DNA from 3 places in the Cellulomonas sp. P4_D11 genome. Region 1 is predicted to be linked to each of the others. Evidence: predicted binding sites of a transcription regulator. Region 1 holds the regulator's gene; each other region holds the start of a gene.
What was found. Region 1 encodes LexA, which represses DNA repair genes until DNA is damaged. Its sites were predicted from a motif close to TCGAACANNTGTTCGA; they were not measured.
Positions count from the first base shown of each region.

Region 2: a site for LexA is predicted at 1,855-1,870, ahead of AC1DT4_RS07660 (HNH endonuclease signature motif containing protein). Genes of this name have one in related genera too.
Region 3: a site for LexA is predicted at 1,707-1,722, ahead of uvrA (excinuclease ABC subunit UvrA). Genes of this name have one in related genera too.

Region 1 is NZ_JBFUIK010000013.1:50,634-55,147, reverse strand. Features, by position in the region: gene AC1DT4_RS10150 (ATP-dependent DNA helicase) at 1-963, shown strand, start outside; gene AC1DT4_RS10145 (L-lactate dehydrogenase) at 996-1,997, shown strand; gene lexA (transcriptional repressor LexA) at 2,107-2,859, opposite strand; gene AC1DT4_RS10135 (LysM peptidoglycan-binding domain-containing protein) at 3,201-3,683, shown strand; gene nrdR (transcriptional regulator NrdR) at 4,004-4,514, shown strand, end outside.
Region 2 is NZ_JBFUIK010000009.1:38,465-42,978, reverse strand. Features, by position in the region: gene AC1DT4_RS07675 (GNAT family N-acetyltransferase) at 1-475, opposite strand, end outside; gene purQ (phosphoribosylformylglycinamidine synthase subunit PurQ) at 478-1,173, opposite strand; gene purS (phosphoribosylformylglycinamidine synthase subunit PurS) at 1,170-1,424, opposite strand; gene AC1DT4_RS07660 (HNH endonuclease signature motif containing protein) at 2,129-3,463, shown strand; gene AC1DT4_RS07655 (DMT family transporter) at 3,633-4,514, shown strand, end outside.
Region 3 is NZ_JBFUIK010000020.1:52,970-57,483, forward strand. Features, by position in the region: gene AC1DT4_RS13660 (glycoside hydrolase family 15 protein) at 1-1,645, opposite strand, end outside; gene uvrA (excinuclease ABC subunit UvrA) at 1,753-4,514, shown strand, end outside.

The sequences.
Region 1 (4,514 bases):
CGGATGGCCGCCGACCCCGACGACAACCGGCACACCGTGCTCTGGAGCTCCCGCAGCGAGGACCGGCGCGGCAGCATCCTCACCCGCCTGCACGCCGCCCCGCTCGCCGTCAACGGCCTCATCCGGACCCACCTGCTCGCGGGCCGCTCCGGCGTCCTCACGTCGGCCACGCTCGAGCTCGGCGGCTCCTTCGACCCGATCGCGCGCGCCGTCGGCCTCGAGGTCCGCCCGGACGCCGAACCGGTCGGCCCCACCTCGCTGGGCGGGCCCCCCGCCGCCGCGCCCGCCGGTCAGCCGTGGCGCGGGCTGGACGTCGGCAGCCCGTTCGACTACCCCCGGCAGGGGATCCTGTACCTCGCGCGGCACCTGCCGAAGCCCGGCCGCGAGCCGGCGACCGACGCGCAGCTGGACGAGATCGCCGAGCTCGTGACGGCCGCTGGGGGCCGGACACTCGGGCTGTTCTCGTCGCGACGCGCGGCGAACGCCGTTGCCGCCGCGATGCGCGAGCGGCTGGACGTCCCGATCCTCGTCCAGGGCGACGACCAGCTGCCCACCCTCGTCTCGCAGTTCATCGCCGACGAGCCCACGTGCCTGTTCGGCACCCTCTCGCTCTGGCAGGGCGTCGACGTCCCCGGCGCGACCTGCCGACTCGTCCTCATCGACCGCATCCCGTTCCCGCGGCCAGACGACCCCGTGAGCTCCGCCCGCTCGGACGCGATCGAGGCGGCGGGCGGCAACGGCTTCCTCGCGGTCTCCGCCACGCACGCCGCCCTCCTGCTCGCCCAGGGCGCCGGTCGCCTGATCCGGACCAGCGAGGACCGCGGTGTCGTCGCGGTGCTGGACCCGCGCCTCGCGACCGCCGGCTACGGCAGCTTCCTCACGCGGTCGCTGCCCGACTTCTGGCGGACCACCGACCGCGCCGTCGCCGTCTCCGCGCTGCAGCGGCTCGCCGCGTCCGGATAGCCTCGGTCGGGTCGACGACCTGGAGGTACGTGATGACCGAGAGCCTGGACATGGAAGACGTCGGCATGGCCCCGTACCGCAGCGCACGCCGCACCTCGAAGCTGGCGATCGTGGGCGCGGGGGCCGTCGGGTCGACCATGGCGTACGCCGCGCTGATGCGCGGGGCCGCCCGGTCGGTGGCCCTGTACGACATCAACGCGGCGAAGGTCGAGGCCGAGGCGCTGGACCTCGGGCACGGCATCCAGTTCATGCCGATGGCGCAGGTGGTGGGTTCCGACGACATCGCGGTGTGCGCCGACGCCGACGTCGTGATGTTCACCGCGGGCGCGAAGCAGAAGCCCGGCCAGTCGCGGCTCGAGCTCGCCGAGGCCACGATCGGTCTCGTCCGCAAGGTGCTCCCGGCGCTCGTGGACGTCGCCCCCGAGGCGGTCTACGTGATGGTGACCAACCCCGTGGACGTCGTCACCTACGCGGCGCTGAAGATCTCCGGGCTGCCACCTGCGCAGCTGTTCGGGTCGGGCACCGTGCTGGACTCCTCCCGTCTGCGCTACCTGATCGCCCAGCACACGGGGGTCGCCGTGCAGAACGTGCACGCCTACATCGCGGGCGAGCACGGGGACACCGAACTCCCGCTGTGGGGCTCCGCCAGCATCGGGTCCGTCCCGCTGCTCGAGTGGACCGGGGCGGGCGGTGCCGGCCCGCTCACGGCCGACGTCCGGGCAAGCATCACGCGCGAGGTCGTCGAGTCTGCCTACCGGATCATCGAGGGCAAGGGCGCGACGAACTACGCGGTCGCGCTGGCCGGGTCGCGGATCATCGAGGCCGTCGTCAAGGACGAGGGCAGGGTGCTGCCCGTGTCGTCGTTGCTCGACGACTTCCACGGCATCAGCGACGTGTGCCTGTCGGTGCCCGCCATCGTCGGGGCGCACGGCGTGGGCCAACGGCTGCCGGTGCCGCTCTCCGACGACGAGCTCGCCGGCCTGCGGGCCTCCGCCGAGGCCGTGCGCTCGGTCGCCCGGCAGTTCGGCTTCTGAGCCGGCAGCCGTCAGCGGCTCGTCGGCGCGCCACGATCGACGGGGCTTCGCACGACTCGCGCGGTGGTGACCGGCCGGGCCGCGCTCGGCGCGCGGCCCGGCCGGCGCGTCAGAGGCTGCGCAGCACGCTGACGACGCGACCGAGGATGGTCGACTCGTCGCCCGGGATCGGCGAGTACGCCGGGTTGTGCGGCATGAGCCACACGTGGCCGTCGATGCGCTTGAGCGTCTTGACCGTGGCCTCGCCGTCGATCATCGCGGCGACGATCTCGCCCTGCTCGGCCACGGGCTGGCGGCGGACCACGACCCAGTCCCCGTCGCAGATCGCGGCGTCGATCATCGAGTCCCCGCTGACCTTCAGCAGGAACAGGTCGCCGTCGCCGACCAGCTGGCGGGGGAGCGGGAACACGTCCTCCACCACCTGCTCCGCGAGGATCGGCCCGCCAGCGGCGATCCGCCCGACGACCGGGACGTAGGACGGCGCGGGCATCCGCTCGCCCTCGCCCTGGTCGGGGAAGCTCGACCGGCTGCCGTCGGGCGCCTGCCAGGTGCCCACACCCCGGGAGTCGTCGGCGTGCACGACCTCGATGGCTCGCGGGCGGTTGGGGTCGCGCCGCAGGTAGCCCTTGCGCTCGAGGGCCGTGAGCTGGTGCTTGACGCTCGACGGGCTGGTCAGGCCGACGGCCTCGCCGATCTCGCGCATGCTCGGTGGGTAGCCGCGCGACTCGACCGACGTCCGGATGGTGTCCAGCACGAGCCGCTGGCGCGCCGTGAGGCCGTCCGGGCCAGGCGCACCGTCCGGCAGCGCGTGGATCGTCGCCAGGTCCTTGTCGGGCTGGGACGTGTCCCGTGAGTCCGTCACTGCGCTCCTCCTCCGTCGGGCGGCGGCCTCTCGGCCCTGACCGCCTGGTACCGCTGGTTCCGCCTGCTCCGTGAACGTGCCGCGCTGCCTGTGCCAGCCGACGCCCCCGAGCTCCTGACCTGCGGCGACGGGGGCTCCCGCCGGTCGTGTCAGTGGCTCGTGGTGCGCTTGTGCTGCATCGCCAGCCTAGGGATGTCGGGACGGAAGATCAAACATCTGTTCGATCGTGTCTCGACAGTGTCGGCGGATGCTGGTAGACATCGTACAGACGTTCGACGAACAAGCGTTCGACGACCAGCGGTACCCCGGGAGACCGGGCCGAGCAGGAATCGAGTGACGTGATGAGCGCGATGGCGATGGGACCCGCGATGCCGAGCTTCGCGACGCCGAGCAGCCGGACGGCCGGCGCCACCCGCGGGTCGGCCGCCTCGTCGGCCGCGTCCCGGGCGAGCCACCTCCGGCTGGTGGGTACCCCGACCATCGTCACGGCGCCCGTGGACCAGCCCGCGGACCAGGCGGCACCCGCGGCCGCGTCGCACCTCCGGCTCACCACCCGCGGTCGCGTCGTCCTCTGGGTCCTCGCGGCCGCGATCGTCGCCCTGGTCACGCTGCTCGGCAGTCGCGCCGCGGCGGACGGCCCCTCCGGAGCGCAGGAGGTCGTGCGGCACGTCGTCCAGCCGGGGGAGACCATGTGGGAGATCGCCGAGACCGTCGCCGGGCCCTCGGACGACGTGCGCGACGTCGTGTTCGACCTCGTCCGGCTGAACGAGCTCCCCGACGCCGGCCTGATGGCCGGCCAGGTGATCGTGGTCCCCGCGGGCTGACGGACGTCCGTCGGCGGCGCGGGAGCCCGCCAGAGCACCGTGGGGGCGTGGCACACAGGACGCGCGGTACTGCGCGGGCCGAGGCGAGTCGGCCCGCTACACGGGACGGGAGCGTCCCCGCGTGGGCGGTCATCTCAGGATGGCCGCCCTCGTGCGTCGCCCGGGGAACGTGGGGGGCGACGTGGGATCGAGCACGGCGGGTCGCGTCGGGGGCAACGACCTTGCACCGCCGCAGAGCGTGGCCTAGCGTCACGGGGGCGTTCACGACGCCATCGCCGCCGGCCCTCCCGGCTCGGCGGGCCAGCTCGAAGGGGATCACGGTGCACTGTCCGTTCTGCCGTCACCCGGACTCGCGGGTCGTCGACTCGCGGACCTCGGACGACGGGTCGACCATCCGGCGACGCCGCCAGTGCCCGCACTGCAACCGCCGCTTCACCACGGTCGAGACCGCCAGCCTCTCCGTGGTCAAGCGCTCCGGCGCCACCGAGCCGTTCAGCCGCGAGAAGATCGCCGGCGGCGTGCGCAAGGCGTGCCAGGGCCGTCCGGTGAGCGAGGACGACCTCGCGCTGCTCGCTCAGAAGGTCGAGGAGACCCTGCGCGGCGCCGGCTCGGCGGAGATCGATGCGTACGAGATCGGTCTGGCCATCCTCGGTCCACTGCGGGAGCTCGACGAGGTGGCCTACCTGCGGTTCGCCAGCGTGTACCAGGCGTTCGACTCGCTCGAGGACTTCGAGGCCGCGATCACGGTCCTGCGGGCGGAGCGCGACGGCACGGAGGACGTGGACGACGCCGAGGAGCCGCTGCAGCCCGAGGACGAGACCGCGCGCACCA
Region 2 (4,514 bases), on a different contig from region 1:
TTTCCCGCGGCGCGCGCGGCTCCTGGTCGAGGTCCTTGGTGAAGCAGCGCGACGACGTCTCCGTCGCGTACTCGCCGAAGTTGTCCATCGAGTGGTAGCCGGCCGACAGGTACAGGCCGATCGCCTGGGCCTGCAGCACGCCCGTCTCGAGGACGAGCCGGTGCAGGCCCCTGTCTCGGGCGACCCGCTCCAGCTCGGTCAGCACCGCGCGCGAGTACCCGCGGCCCCGCTGCTCCGGCACGACGAACATGCGCTTGAGCTCGCCGACGCCCGGCCCCAGCACGTCCTGGGCGTCGCGGATCGCGCCGCAGGCCACCGGCTCGCCGTCGACGCGCAGCAGGATCATCGCGAGGATGCTCTCGCCCGTCATCGTGTGGCCGATGTCGTCCTCGCCGTACAGGTCCCGGAGCTCGTCCTGCTGGGCGGTGCGGAGGCGTGCGGCGTCGGGGTGGTCCCAGTCGACGATCTCCAGCACGGTCAGCCGACGAGGGCCTTGAGGACCGACGTGAAGAACCGCAGCCCGTCCGTGCCCGTCCGGGGTCCGTTCGCGCCGTCCGGGCCGAAGCCCTCTTCGACCGCGTGCTCGGGGTGCGGCATCAGGCCGACCACGTTGCCCGCCGCGTTGCTGATGCCGGCGATGCCGCGGCGCGAGCCGTTCGGGTTCCAGCCCTGGTAGCGGAACACCACGCGGCCCTCGCCCTCCAGCTCGTCGAGCGTGTGCTCGTCGGCGACGTACTGGCCGTCCTGGTTCTTCAGCGGGATCGTGATGTGCTCGCCCACCGTGTAGTCGCGGGTCCACGCGGTGTCGACGTTGTCGACGGACAGGACCTGCTCGCGGCACACGAAGTGCAGGTGGTCGTTCTTGATCATCGAGCCGGGCAGCAGGTGTGCCTCCGTGAGGACCTGGAAGCCGTTGCAGATGCCCAGGACCGGGAGGCCCTTGTTCGCCGCATCGACGATCTCGCCCATGACCGGCGCGAACCGGCTGATGGCGCCCGCGCGCAGGTAGTCGCCGTACGAGAAGCCGCCGGGGAGCACCACCGCGTCGACCCCGTGCAGGTCGGCGTCGCCGTGCCAGAGGCTCACGGCCTCCGCGCCCGCGAGCCGAACCGCGCGCGCGGCGTCCCGGTCGTCCAGCGTGCCCGGGAAGGTGACGACGCCGATGCGGGTCATGCCTGGGCGTCCTCGTACACCGCGACGACGTCCTCGATCACCGGGTTGGAGAGGACCTGCTCGCCGGCCCGGCGGGCTGCCGCGAGGATCTCGTCGGTCACCGGCCCGTCGACCTCGAGCTCGAACCGCTTGCCCTGACGGACGGACGCGAACTGCCCGAACCCGAGCCGCGGCAGCGCGCCGGCGACGGCCTTGCCCTGCGGGTCGAGGATCTCGGGCTTCGGCATGACATCGACGACGACTCGTCCCACAGGGGGGCTCCAGGTGTTCGCGCGGCGGTGGGGGTCGCGGCGATTCTAGCGAGTGGTTCGGGGGGTCCTGCGCACGTGCTCAGTCGGTGGCCGCGAGGGCAATGACACGTTGCCATTGGCGACGGGTCGGTGGCCGCGAGGGCGTTGCCATCGGGGACGACTGCGCGCGGCCGGCCTCGCGCACCCCCGGAACCGACCGCGCGCATCCTCGCTGCTCACGCCTCCGCACTTGGCTGCGGGCAGATGCAGCTTGCCCTCTACCGCCTCCTTGCCACTCACTTCTCTCCTGCTCGCCCCTGCCCTCAGCTCCCCGATCCCATCTCGCGCGCTGCGACCTTCGCGTCCACCCCCTCGCGCCGCAATCGCGTCGAGCACGGCGGCATCAGGCCGACTCTATTTGCGCTGGTCAGGGGCGAATGTCAGTGGTCGGTCGTACAGTTGTTCGAAGACGGATCGAGCGAGGTCGGTGGCGGGAGGTGGCGACGATGACGGCGGTGCTGGATGCTCCGGTGCGCGTTGATGGGCGGTCGACCGCGACGCTCACCCCCGCTTCGGGCGCGACCAACGGGTCTGTGCGGCAGGGCTCCGCCCCCGCAGCCGCTACGGGGATGGACGACTACCCGCCGGTGGTGTGGGCGGACTCGGGGCACGGCGCTCGGCCCGATGCGGCGCCGGCGCCTGGTCCGGCTGGCCGGGTCGTGGACATGGCCGCCGCGGAGGTCCCGCTGCCGGGTGTGCGGGTCGAGGACTTGGTCGCGATGCTGACCTCGGTGCCGGTCGCGGACGTCTCGGGTGCGGCGTTGGTGAACGCTGTTGCGGCGTCGCAGCAGGCGGTCGCGATGCTCCAGGCTTTGCAGGCCGGGTTCGTGCGTGAGCTGGCGGACCGCACCCCGATGGACACCCTGGAGCGGGTCTCCGACGAGGTCGCCTGCGCCCTGGTCTGCACCCGCCGGTTGGCCGAGAACCTGTTCCTGCGTGCGGACGCCGTCGCGGACCACCCGGTGCTGGCCGACGCGTGGGCGGCCGGTGCTCTGGAGGCGCGCAAGGTCGACGTGATCCTGGCCGAGATCCACACGGGCGGGGCCGGTCTGGACCGCGACGTCATCGACCGGGTGGTCGCCGACGCCGTGAACCACGCCGCCGAGCTGACCGCCCCGCAGCTGACCCGGCACGTGCGCGCGATCCTGCTGGCCGCCAACCCGGACGTGCCGGAGAAGCGGCGCCGGACCGAACGGGAGCGGCGCGGGGTGTTCCTGGAGCTGGCGCCCGACGCGATGGCCCGCCTGATCGCCTACCTCCCCGCAGCCGAGGCCACCGCGGCGTTCACCGCGATCGACGCCCTGGCCGGCAACGCCACCGTCGACGGGGATGGCCGGACAGTCGATCAGCGGCGCGCGGACGCATTCAGTGACATCTTCACCGGGATCCTGGACCGGCAGGCCACCCCCGACGGCACCCCACTACCCACCCGGCACGGGCAACGGGCCGCCCTGCAGGTCTCTGTGGCCGCCTCCACCCTGCTGGGTCTGGACGACAACCCGGGGTTCCTGGGGTCCTACGGGCCGATCCCGGCCCAGGTCGCCCGTGAGCTCGCCCAAGACGCGACCTGGCGCCGGGTGCTGACCGACCCGGCCACCGGGCAGGTCTGCTCCGTGGGCACCCAGTCCTACCGGCCGGGTGCGGACCTGACCCGCACCGTCCAAGCCCGCGACGTCACCTGCACCTTCCCCGGCTGCCGGCAACCCGCCACACGCTGCGAGCTCGACCACCGCATCCCCTACGACCACAACCGCACCGACACCGAGCAGGCTCACGACACGCAAACGTGCGAGTCGAACCTGCACGCCCTCTGCAAACACCACCACCAAGCCAAGACCAAGGGCTGGTGGCAGGTCACCTACAACCCCACCACCGGGGTCTCGACCTGGACCGACCGGCACGGACTGACCTACGCGCGCAGTCCCGTCCTGGTCCTGGTCCCACCCGACGCGCTCGAGCACCGATCCCCGCCACCCGACATCGGCGACCCACCCTTCTGACGCCTCTGACCGTCTGACACCTCGGACGCCCCGCGGCCTCCATCTGAGCTGGCTCCTCGCGGCGGCTGAACCACACCCCGCCAGTTGCGCGCCGCTTCCGTCAGGGCTTGGGGCTCGTGCGATCCGGGGGTCGTCTACGGGTGTCAGTGGGTCGGGAGATGATGCGTGCATGAGCTCTCCGGCCCCTTCGACCCGCGGCTGGATCGGCCCCTACCTGCTGCTCGCCGGCCTGTGGGGATGCAGCTTCCTGTTCATCGCCACGGCGCTGCAGACGTTCGCTCCCACCCAGGTCGCGTTCGGGCGGATCATCGTCGGATTCGCCATGCTCGCCCTGATCCTGCTGGTCCGGCGCGAGCGGGTCCGGGTGGAGCGGCGTCGGATCGGTGACTTCGTGATCGTCGGCGCGGTGATGACCGCGATCCCGTTCGTGCTCTTCGCGCTTGCCGAGCAGCGGGTCAGCTCGGTGCTGGCGGGGCTGGTGAACGCGACGACGCCCCTTTTCACAGCGGTGTTCGTCGCTCTCCTGCTGCCGGCAGAACGGCCGGACCGGCTGCAGGTCGGCGGCCTGGTGATCGGGTTCGGCGGCATCGCGGTGCTGCTCGGAGTGTGGGACTCGGGCGCGATCGACCTGGTCGGCGGCCTCATGCTGCTCGGCGCCACGTTCTGCTACGGCATCGGTAACGCGTGGAGCCGTCGGCGGCTGACCACCACCGGCCTCTCGAACGTGGCGCTGCCAGCGATCCAGCTGGCGGTCGGCGCTGTCGTGATCCTGCCCTTCGCGGTCTCGACGCCGCTCGCCGGGCCGCTCGCCCCCGCGCCCGCACTCGCGCTGCTGGCGCTCGGGCTCGGCGGCACCGGGTTGGCGTACGTGCTGTTCTGGCGGGTGCTCGCGATCGCCGGCGCCACGGTGACGGCGAGCGTCACGTACGTGATCCCGCTCGTCTCCACGACGCTCGGGGTGCTCGTCCTCCACGAGGGGCTGCACTGGTACGAGCCGGTCGGCGGGGCGATCGTGCTCGCCGGTGTCGCCCTGACCCAGTGGGGCGCCGCC
Region 3 (4,514 bases), on a different contig from region 1:
CGTCGACGTCGTCGGCGCGGGCGAGGGCGTCGGCCAGCCAGAACGAGCAGGCGAGGAACGCGTGCTCGTCGCCCGCGACGCCGTCGTCGGTGTGCTCCGTGCGGTAGCGGCGCAGCAGGCCGGGCGCGATCTCGAGCTCGGACCGGATCATGGCGAGCGTCGACACCATCCGCGGGTCGTCCGCCGGGAGGAAGCCGACCTGCACCAGCTGCAGGAGCGCCGCATCCGTGTGCTCGGCGCCGTACGCCTGCACGAACGTCCCCCGGTCGGCGTCCCACGCGTGGGCCAGGACGTCCGCGTGGATGGCGTCCCGCTCCGAGCGCCACCGGTCGACGGGGCCGTCGAGGCCGTGCCTCTCGGTGGCGCGGACGGCGCGGTCGACCGCCGCCCAGGCCATGACCTTGGAGTGCGTGAAGTGCTGCGGGTCGCCGCGGACCTCCCAGATGCCGCGGTCCGGCTCGCGCCAGCGCGTGAGCAGGTGGTCGACGAGGTGCCGCTGCAGCGACCAGGAGTCGTCGGTCTCGTCGAGGCCCGCCTCGCGCGCCATCTCCAGGGCGCACATCACCTCGCCGAGCACGTCGTTCTGCACCTGGCCCACGGCGGCGTTGCCGATGCGGACCGGCCGCGAGCCCGCGTACCCCGCGAGGTGGCCCAGCTCGCGCTCGGGCAGGTCCCGCCCGCCGTCGACGCGGTACATGATCTGCAGGTCGGCGGGGTTGCCTGCGACGGCCCGCAGCAGCCAGTCGCGCCACTCGGTGGCCTCGTCGCGGTAGCCGTGCTCGAGCAGCGCCTCGAGCGTCATCGCGGCGTCGCGGAGCCAGCAGTAGCGGTAGTCCCAGTTGCGCTCGCCCCCGAAGTCCTCGGGCAGCGACGTCGTCGCCGCCGCGACGATCCCGCCGGTCTCCGAGTCCGTCAGCGCGCGCAGCACGAGAAGCGACCGGACGACCGCCTCCCGGTAGGAGCCCGTGTACCCGCAGCTGCGGGCCCACAGGCCCCAGCCGATGCGGGTGCTGTCGATCCGGTCCTCGATGGTCAGCCGGGGAGGCACCGGGTCCCACGACCGCGTCCAGGTCAGCGCGAGCTCGACGGACTCGCCCTGCCGCAGCGTGAACCGGTCGGCGTGCCGGTGGTCGTCGGGAGTGGGTAGCCGGTCCCCACGCAGCAGCAGCGAGTCCGGCCCGGCGATGGCCCGGATCGCGTCGTCACCTGCGTCGTCGGTGATGCGTCGCACCCACGGCTCGACCGCGCCGTACCCGAACCGCACGATCCACTCGTGCTCGACGTCGACGCTGCCGCGGGTGCACACGAGCCGCCGCACGAGGTCGGACCGGCCGTCGTTGAGCGGCATCGTCTCCTGCACCACCGCGGTGCCGGCGGCCGTCTCGTACGTCGTCTCCAGGACGAAGGAGTCGTCCAGGTAGCGCCGGGTCACCGAGGTCGCGTCCCGCACGGACAGCAGCCAGCGGCCGTTGTCCGGCGAGCCGAGCAGGCGCGCGAAGCAGGCGTCGGAGTCGAAGGTGGGCAGGCACATCCAGTCGATCGAGCCGCGGCGGGAGACCAGCGCTGCGGTCTTCCCGTCCCCGAGCACCGCGTAGTCCTCGATCGGCACCAGCGGGGGGTCGACGACGGCGTCGGGTCTGTCCACGTGCCGAGCATGGACCGGGTCCGGGGGAGCGGCACGTCGGCCGGGTGTGCGTTCGCTCACGTCGAACAGATGTGCGATTGTCAGTGTCGGCACGTAGACTCCCCGCCGTGAACGAACGACTGGTGGTGCAGGGCGCCCGCGAGCACAACCTTCGGAACGTCGACCTCGATCTCCCGCGCGACAAGCTCATCGTGTTCACCGGTCTGTCCGGGTCGGGGAAGTCGTCGCTGGCGTTCGACACGATCTTCGCCGAGGGGCAGCGGCGGTACGTCGAGTCCCTCTCGGCGTACGCCCGGCAGTTCCTCGGGCAGATGGACAAGCCCGACGTCGACTTCATCGAGGGGCTCTCGCCCGCGGTGTCGATCGACCAGAAGTCGACCAACCGCAACCCGCGCTCGACGGTCGGCACCATCACCGAGGTCTACGACTACCTCCGCCTGCTGTACGCGCGCGCCGGCACCCAGTACTGCCCGATCTGCGGCGAGCGCGTCACGGCGCAGACGCCGCAGCAGATCGTCGACCGGCTGCTCGAGCTGCCCGAGGGCACGCGCTACCAGGTGCTGGCCCCCGTGGTCCGCGGTCGCAAGGGCGAGTACGCGGACCTGTTCAAGGAGCTGCAGAGCAAGGGCTTCGCCCGCGCGCGCGTGGACGGCGAGGTCGTGCAGCTCACGGACCCGCCCACGCTCGAGAAGAAGCTCAAGCACGACATCGAGGTGGTCATCGACCGCCTCGTCTCGCGCGAGGGCGTGCAGCGCCGGCTCACCGACTCCGTGGAGACCGCCCTCGGCCTGGCCGGCGGGCTCCTGGTCGTCGAGCTGGTGGACGCGGACATCGACGACCTGAACCGGGAGCGTCGCTTCTCGGAGCACCGCGCGTGCCCGAACGACCACGTGCTGGCCCTCGACGAGATCGAGCCGCGGACGTTCTCGTTCAACGCGCCCTACGGCGCCTGCCCGGAGTGCACGGGCATCGGCTCGCGTCTCGAGGTCGACCCGGACCTCGTGGTCCCCGACGAGGACCTCTCGCTCGACGAGGGCGCGGTCGCGCCGTGGTCGCAGATCTCGAGCGAGTACTTCGGCCGCGTGCTGAGCGCGCTGGCCTCGGACATGGGCTTCTCCACCTCGGTGCCGTGGCGCGCCCTGCCGCAGCGCGCGAAGGACGCGGTGCTGCACGGCCAGAACCACGAGGTCAAGGTCCGCTACAAGAACCGCTGGGGCCGCGAGCGCCAGTACTCGACCGGTTTCGAGGGCGTCATCACGTTCCTCGAGCGCCGGCACACGGAGACGGACTCGGACTGGAGCAAGGAGAAGTACGAGGCCTTCATGCGCGAGGTGCCGTGCCCGGTGTGCGAGGGCGCGCGGCTCAAGCCCGAGGTGCTCGCGGTCCGCGTGGGCGGCAAGTCGATCGCCGAGGTCTGCGCGCTGCCCATCCGGGAGGCGCGGGGCTTCCTCGACTCTCTCGAGCTGGGCGAGCGCGAGCGGGCGATCGCCATGCAGGTGCTCAAGGAGATCCAGGCGCGGCTCGGCTTCCTGCTCGACGTCGGCCTCGACTACCTGTCGCTGACGCGCCCGGCCGCGACGCTGTCCGGCGGCGAGGCGCAGCGCATCCGCCTGGCGACGCAGATCGGCTCCGGGCTGGTCGGCGTGCTGTACGTGCTGGACGAGCCGAGCATCGGGCTGCACCAGCGCGACAACCGGCGACTCATCGACACGCTCACGCGCCTGCGGGACCTCGGCAACACGCTGATCGTCGTCGAGCACGACGAGGACACCATCCGCACCGCCGACTGGATCGTCGACATCGGCCCCGGCGCCGGCGAGCACGGCGGTCGGGTCGTCCACTCGGGCGACCTCGCCGGACTGCTCTCGTCCGCCGAGTCGGTGACGGGCGCCTACCTGTCCGGCCGCCGGACCATCCCGATGCCGAGCGTGCGCCGGCCCACGGACAAGAAGCGCCAGCTCACGGTCGTCGGCGCGCGCGAGCACAACCTGCAGGGGATCGACGTGTCGTTCCCCCTCGGCGTGCTCACCGCGGTCACGGGCGTCTCGGGCTCGGGCAAGTCGACGCTCGTCAACGCGATCCTCTACACCGTGCTCGCCAACGAGCTCAACGGGGCCCGGCAGGTGGCCGGCCGGCACAAGCGCGTCACCGGTCTGGAGCACCTGGACAAGGTCGTGCACGTGGACCAGGGACCGATCGGGCGCACTCCGCGGTCCAACCCGGCCACGTACACGGGCGTCTGGGACCACGTCCGCCGCCTGTTCGCCGAGACCACCGAGGCGAAGGTCCGCGGCTACACGCCCGGCCGGTTCTCGTTCAACGTCAAGGGCGGTCGCTGCGAGGCGTGCTCCGGCGACGGCACCCTGAAGATCGAGATGAACTTCCTGCCGGACGTGTACGTCCCGTGCGAGGTCTGCCACGGCGCGCGCTACAACCGCGAGACGCTCGAGGTGCACTTCAAGGGCAAGACGGTCGCCGACGTGCTCAACATGCCGATCGAGGAGGCCGCGGAGTTCTTCGCCGCGGTGCCCGCGATCTCCCGGCACCTGCGCACCCTGGTCGACGTCGGGCTCGGGTACGTGCGGCTCGGCCAGCCCGCCCCGACCCTGTCGGGCGGCGAGGCGCAGCGTGTCAAGCTCGCGGCCGAGCTGCAGCGGCGGTCGACCGGGCGCACGATCTACGTGCTCGACGAGCCGACCACGGGTCTGCACTTCGAGGACATCCGCAAGCTGCTCGGGGTGCTGCAGTCGCTCGTCGACAAGGGCAACTCCGTCATCGTGATCGAGCACAACCTCGACGTCATCAAGAACGCCGACTGGGTGATCGACATGGGTCCCGAGGGCGGCAGCGGCGGCGGCCTGGTCATCGC